3 regions of the Aquipseudomonas alcaligenes genome follow, and region 1 is predicted to be linked to each of the others. Evidence: riboswitches for the same ligand, from Rfam matches in the RefSeq annotation. Region 1 holds a riboswitch; each other region holds the start of a gene.
The links. Region 1 has a riboswitch for cobalamin ahead of cobG (precorrin-3B synthase). Riboswitches for the same ligand answer to the same signal wherever they lie in the genome.

Region 1 (2,257 bases):
TCCGCGCCGGCCTTGGCGCAGCCGGCGCTGCCGCTACAGGCGAGCATCCGCGCCAGCGGCGCGCGGTCATCCAGCAGCAGGCCGATGTCATTCAAGGCTTGCGCCACGATGGCCTGGCGGGCAACGGGCACATCCGGCAGCAGCACGCCCTGCCAGGGCGTGAGACGCAGCTCGCCACTGCCCTCGGAGTCAGCCAGTGCAGCCAGGGCATGCAACTGCTCCGCGTGCAGGCGCCCGAGCGGCGCGCCGGCCAGCAGCATCACCCAGCCTGACTGCGCCTGCACATGTGCCCCCAACGGCGGGCTGTCGTAGCGCGGACGCAGCGGAGTGGCCCATGGCTGCTGCACTGGTAATGACAGGCGCGCCAGGAACTGCTCGACCGACAGTTCAGCCAGCAGCTGGCGCATCCGGGTATGTGTGCCGGCCGCCTGCAGGAACAGCCGCAGCACCGTCTCCACCAGCATCTCCGCCTGTACCAAGGGAATCGCACCCAGCGCCGGATCACGCGGGCAGCCCGCCAGGCCGAAGGCCAGGCGGGTTCCGTCGGGCAAGGCACTGAGCCACAGGTCGTGGGGATGGTCGAGCATGGCCAGGGACTCGCCGCCGTCCAGCTGGATGGCGAACTTGGCGGACAGGCCGTGAAACTCGGGCGTATTTTCCAGCAGCGCCAGCAGGCGTGCGGCCAGCGGACGGGTATCGAGGTGCGCGCTGCGATCGCGCCCGGCCGCCGGGCTGAGCAGCAGGTTGCGCACATCGTCGGCGGCCGGGTTACGCGGACCGAGGCCGCCGGCCAGCAGGTGCTGCACCAGCGGCGCCTGGCATTCCTCGCGCACACCGCGCAGCTGCAGGTTGCTGCGGTTGGTCAGCTCCAGCACACCACTGCCATAGAGCCGCGCGGCCTCGGCCACGGCGCGGGCCTGGGCGCTGGTCAGCAGCCCGCCGGGCAGTTTGACGCGGCAGATGCCGCCATCACGCGCGGGCACGACACGCCACAGCCCCGGGCAGGCCGAGGGACGCAACAAAGACGCGGCAGGAGCAACTGGCTGCATGCGGTCACCGACAACAAACGACGCGGCGACCGAACCGGAGGCATCACCCGGGCAGGGCGATTCCTTGGCATCGGTACACCCCGCCCGATGTTGGCACTCGCGACTGCGTCGTCGGCAGGTCTCCTGGCTGGCAGGTCGTCATCGCGGCGCGGCCTTCCCGATTGCTCAGTGGCGTATGTGCGGAGCGACTCGCTGCTTACAGTTGCGGGGGCAGCCATGGTTGGAGCCGAGGCTCACCCATGTTCCCTCTTAGGCCCATTGGCTCCCCTGGAGGGGCCGGGCACCGACGAAGGCGCTATTATGCCCGCTTTTTCCGGCGCCGGGCCAAGCCCGCGCGTCACCGCAAGGAGAGCTGCATGACGGCCTGGCTGACAGTGGTAGGCATTGGCGAAGACGGCTACGCCGGCCTGGGCAAGGCGGCGCGGCGCGCGCTGCTGGAGGCCGAATGCATTGTCGGCGCGCCGCGCCAGCTCGACCTGCTGCCGCCGTGCATCCGCGCCCCGCGCCAGACCTGGCCCAGCCCCTTCAGCCTCGAACCCGTGCTGCAGCGACGCGGCACACCGACCTGCGTACTGGCCAGCGGCGACCCCATGCTGTTCGGCATCGGCGCCAGCCTGGCGCGGCAGGTCGATGGAGGCGAGATGCGGGTGCTGCCGGCGCCCTCCTCCTATTCCCTGGCCGCTGCCCGCCTGGGCTGGCCGCTGCAGGACGTGCCCCTGCTGTCGGTGGTGGCGCGCCCGCTGCCCGCCGTCGCCCGCCATCTGCACGACGGCCAGCGTCTGCTGATCCTGTGCAATGACGGCAGCAGCCCGGGTGCCATCGCCGCCCTGCTGCGCGAACGCGGCTTCGGCGCCAGCCGCCTGAGCGTGCTGGAACACCTGGGCGGCCCGCACGAGCGGCGTATCGATGGCCTGGCAGCAAGCTGGAGCCTGGAGGAAGTGGCCGCACTCAATCTACTGGCCGTCGAGTGCAGGGCCGACACCGGCGTGCAGCCGCTACCGTTGACCATCGGCCTGCCTGACGATGCCTATCGCCACGACGGCCAGCTGACCAAGCGCGACGTGCGCGCCATTACCCTCGCCCGCCTGGCGCCGCGCCCCGGCGAGCTGCTGTGGGATGTCGGCGCCGGTTGCGGCTCGATCGGCATCGAGTGGCTGCGCAGCCACCCGCGCTGCCGCGCCATCGCCATCGAAGCCGATGCCGGCCGC
Region 2 (2,257 bases), 2.0 Mb from region 1:
CGATGAAGGAAGGCTCGGACCTGGTGGCCTTCAGCGAGCGCTTCCCCGAACGCTACTTCGACGTGGCCATCGCCGAGCAGCATGCGGTGACCCTGGCCGCCGGCATGGCCTGCGACGGCGCCAAGCCGGTGGTGGCGATCTACTCCACCTTCTTGCAGCGCGCCTACGACCAGCTGATCCATGACGTGGCGGTGCAGAATCTCGACGTGCTGTTCGCCATCGACCGCGCCGGCCTGGTCGGCGAAGACGGCCCGACCCATGCCGGCAGCTTCGACATCTCCTACCTGCGCTGCATCCCCGGCATGCTGATCGCCACGCCCAGCGACGAGAACGAGCTGCGCCAGCTGCTGACCACCGGCTACCACTTCCAGGGCCCGGCAGCCGTGCGTTATCCGCGTGGCAGCGGCCCCAACGCGCCCATCGACCCGGCACTGGACAGTGTCGAGATCGGCAAGGCGGTGCTGCGTCGCCAGGGCCAGGGCGTGGCCCTGCTGGTCTTCGGCGTGCAGCTGGCCGAGGCCCTGCGCGTGGGCGAAAGCCTGGATGCCACGGTGGTCGACATGCGCTTCGTCAAACCGCTGGACGAGGCCCTGCTGCGCGAACTGGCGGCCAGCCACGCGCTGCTGGTGACCATCGAGGAAAACGCCGTGATGGGCGGCGCAGGCTCAGCGGTCAGCGAGTTCCTCGCCGCCGAGAACCTGGTCAAGCCGCTGCTGCACCTGGGCCTGCCCGATTACTACGTGGAGCACGCCAAGCCGGCGCAGATGCTCGCCGAGTGCGGCCTGGACCTGGCCGGCATCGAGGCGGCCGTCCGTCGCCGCCTGCAGCAACTTGAGCAAAGCTCAAGCTGAGGCACGCTAAACTTGCTTGAGCTTCAACACGCCGTGCACTAAGGTGCGCGGCGTTTTCTTTTCCATCAGGTGCGCCGGTCAATGCCGGCGATAATCGGGAAGCCGGTGCGCTCCATGAGCAATCCCGGCGCTGCCCCCGCAACGGTAATCGATCGCAGCCCTGCTGCAGATCCGCGCAACAGCCACTGGGTCAACCGGGAAGGCGCGCGGAGCGGAATCGAGAGCCCGGAGACCGGCCTGACGGATTCGACTGGTGTTGCGGAGGGCCGCACCGTCAGGCGCCGCCGTGCGCCTGCTTTCTGCCCTCCTCGAAGTCTTTGTCTTTGAGGAACCCCGATGAAACTGTCCCACACCCTGCCTCTCTCGGCGCTGAGCCTGGCTCTGCTGCCTGCTGGTCTCGCGCTGGCCGCCGGCCAGGACGCCGCGCTCAAGCTGCCCGAGACGCTGATCAGCGCCAACCGCGACGTGCAGCAACGCGATGCCAGCAGCACGGCGAGCACCGTATTCACCCGCGCCGACATCGAACGCCTGCAGCCGGCCTCGGTCAGTGACCTGCTGCGCCGCGCCCCCGGCGTGCAGGTGACCGACAATAGTGCCGGCAGCCTGGCCAGCCTGTATATCCGCGGCACCAAGTCGGCACAGAGCCTGGTGCTGGTAGACGGCATGCGCATCGCCTCGGCCAGCTCCGGCGACAGCAACCTGCAGTTCCTCAATGTCGACCAGATCGAGCGCGTCGAAGTGCTGCGCGGCCCACGCTCGGCGGTGTACGGTGCCGACGCCATCGGCGGCGTGGTGCAGATCTTCACCCGCCGCAGCGCTGGCGAGGGCCTGCAGCCCTTCGTACGCATGAGCTATGGCAGCAACGACAGCTGGCGACGCAGCGCCGGACTCTCCGGCGGCGACCAGCAGACCCGCTTCAGCCTGGCCGGTAGCCTCGACGAGAGCGACGGCATCGATCGCACCGGCATCTCCTACGACTCCGACCAGGACCACGACGCCTACCGCAACAAGGCCTTCAGCCTGAGCCTGAGCCACAGCTTCAGCGAACAGCTGGAAGCCGGCGTCAACGTCCTCGACCAGCGCGGCCGTACCGAGTTCGACAACCCCTTCGGCCGTTTCGACATGACCACCTTCGAGTCGGTCGGCCAGGAGCCCTACAGCGACTTCACCCTCAGCAGCGTGTCCAGCTACCTGGACGCGCAGGTCAACGACCTGTGGAGCAGCCGCCTGGAAGTCGGCCACAGCGAGAACCGCGAGGAAAGCCTGGACAAGCTCAGCGACGAGCGTGGCGTGTTCAACACCTATCGCGACTCGGTGAACTGGCTCAACACCCTGGCCCTGAGCGACAGCCACGGCCTGCTGCTGGGTGGCGAGTGGTACGAGGATCAGCTCAACAGCAACACCGC
Region 3 (2,257 bases), 750 kb from region 1:
GGCGGCGTAGAGCGCGACGACCTGGCCGCGCCGGCGTTCGTCGCACAGCTCGTTGACCCAGGATTCGCCGAGGATCACCAGCACGCCCATGCCGATGCCCAGCAGCAGGCGCGCGCCGGCCAGCAGCGCCAGCGGCGGTTCGGTCGGCAGCAGCGCGGCAGTGCCCAGCAGGCACAGGGCGAAACAGGCCAGGTACAGCCGGCGCCCGCTGTAGCGTCGGCTCAGGCGGCCGACCAGCAGGGCGGCGAGGATCATGCCGGCCGCCGGCAGCGCCGAGAAAAGGCCGATCAGCAGGCTGCCGGAGCCGCTCGCGTGCAGGCGCAGGGCCACCAGCGGCAGACTGGTGCCCATGCTCAGGCCGACCACGGACACGGCGAAGATCAGAACGGCGAGAAGCCAGGAAGAACGCATCGAATACTCCCACCCGCCAGCACCTGGCGGGTCTTGCAAGCATGAAAGACGGCTGCCCGCGAGTGCGCGGGCGAGACGGGGTCGGGACTCTGCGCGGGGCAGAGGCGCGTTCAGGCGGCGGGGGGAGAGAAGGTGAAGGCGAACAGTACGCTGCGCCGGCGGCGTTGCAGGGCGTCACGCGGCCAGGTGCGCGCCAGCAGCCGCGGGTCGGGCTGGGCGGAGCAGGGCAGGTGGGCGAGCGACGACATGGCGGCGGTGGACGGCGTGATCTGTAGGGCGCGCAGTCTAGGACGGGGCCTGGCCGGGGTCAATGCGTGGCGGACGGGCTGTCTTTTGCCGGCGCATGGCGCTAAGGTGGCCGCCGATGGTTCCGCCCCTCGGGCGGATGAAAAGGGAACAGGGTGCGGCGCGTGTCGCCAATGCCCTGGCTGCCCCCGCAACTGTAAGCGGCGAACGACGCCCACACGCCACTGGCCCGAACGGCTGGGAAGGCGGGCGAAGTGCCAAGCCGCGAGCCAGGAGACCTGCCATCGCCTGCGGGCGTTCGCGCCCATTCCTCCATCCGAACCGTCGCGCGGTGGGCGCGACCAAGGAACCCTCATGCACATCGAACCCGACGTCGTTGCCGGCGCCAAGCTCTTCCTCAGTTATGCCACCGCCGCAGGCGCCTTCGCGCTCACGGCCAAGCTCGCCCGCGACAGCCTGCGCGACAATGGCGGGGCAGCTGCCCTGGCCCTGCGCAGCCTGCTCACCACGGCCCTGGTGTTCTGCTTCTTCGAGGTCCTGCCGCACCATCCGGTGGGCGTCTCGGAAGTCCACCTGATCCTCGGCTCGACCCTGCTGCTGCTGTTCGGCGCCGGCGCCGCGGCCATCGGCCTGGCCGCCGGCCTGCTGCTGCAGGGCCTGCTGTTCGCCCCGTTCGACCTGCCGCAGTACGGCATGAACGTCACCACCCTGCTGTTGCCGCTGTGGGGTATCCACCTGCTGGCCCGGCGCATCATCCCGGCGCGCACCGCCTATGTGGACACCAGCTACAGGCAGGCCCTGGCGCTGTCCACCGCCTACCAGGGCGGCATCGTCGCCTGGGTGGCCTTCTGGGCCTTCTACGGCAACGGCTTCTCCGCCGAGAATCTGCTGTCCGTCGGCAGCTTCGGCCTGGCCTACATGAGCGTGATCCTGCTCGAGCCGCTGATCGACCTGGGTGTGCTGGCCGCCGCCAAGACCCTGGCCCGCTACAGCCAGGGACCGCTGTTCAACGTGCGCCTGCACCAGCCGGCCTGAGGTCGTTCAGCGCCGCTGCCAGAGCATCTCGCCGGTGTTGCTCTCGGTCACCAGGAAGGGCGCGCGGAAGCGGTAGCGCGCCGCCGGCTGGTACTCGCGCGCGCCCTTCAGCTGCACCAGCAGCAGGCCCTGCTCGCTGCGCCAGCGCCCGCTGTACTGCAGCTCGCCGGGGCGGTCGTAGCTCCACTCGCTGCCGCCGCTGACGCTGCGGCGCCACTGGTCGATGCTGCCGTCGGCGCGGATGCGCAGGGTGGTCACGCTGCCCGGCCCGCCCAGCGCCGCATCGCCGTCCTGCTCGTAGACCCAGGTGCCGACCAGGCTCGGGTCGTGGTCGGGGTCGGCCGGCGGTGGCGGCGGGGCGACCCGCTGGAACAGGCCTTCGCGCACCAGCGTCGCGCCGCTGGCGGGGTCGCGCGCGGCCAGGCTGGCGGCGAGCATGTCGTTGGCGTAGTTGGCGTTCATGTTGGCCAGCACCTGGCCTGAATCCGCATCGCTGATCTGCGCCTGCAGCGCCTGGCCATCGAAGCTGCCGCTGAGGCGGAAGCTGCGGCTGCCCTCGCGGTAT

Region 2: it holds a riboswitch for cobalamin, as region 1 does, so the genes downstream of both, AAG092_RS08210 (TonB-dependent receptor domain-containing protein) here and cobG (precorrin-3B synthase) in region 1, are expected to answer to the same signal.
Region 3: it holds a riboswitch for cobalamin, as region 1 does, so the genes downstream of both, AAG092_RS14750 (energy-coupling factor ABC transporter permease) here and cobG (precorrin-3B synthase) in region 1, are expected to answer to the same signal.

The regions. Positions count from the first base shown of each region.
Region 1 is NZ_CP154874.1:3,811,848-3,814,104, reverse strand. Features, by position in the region: gene cobG (precorrin-3B synthase) at 1-1,049, opposite strand, end outside; cobalamin riboswitch at 1,145-1,352, opposite strand; gene cbiE (precorrin-6y C5,15-methyltransferase (decarboxylating) subunit CbiE) at 1,406-2,257, shown strand, end outside.
Region 2 is NZ_CP154874.1:1,695,891-1,698,147, forward strand. Features, by position in the region: gene dxs (1-deoxy-D-xylulose-5-phosphate synthase) at 1-851, shown strand, start outside; cobalamin riboswitch at 902-1,107, shown strand; gene AAG092_RS08210 (TonB-dependent receptor domain-containing protein) at 1,188-2,257, shown strand, end outside.
Region 3 is NZ_CP154874.1:3,060,177-3,062,433, forward strand. Features, by position in the region: gene AAG092_RS14740 (MFS transporter) at 1-411, opposite strand, end outside; gene AAG092_RS14745 (hypothetical protein) at 522-659, opposite strand; cobalamin riboswitch at 760-958, shown strand; gene AAG092_RS14750 (energy-coupling factor ABC transporter permease) at 1,012-1,692, shown strand; gene AAG092_RS14755 (hypothetical protein) at 1,699-2,257, opposite strand, start outside.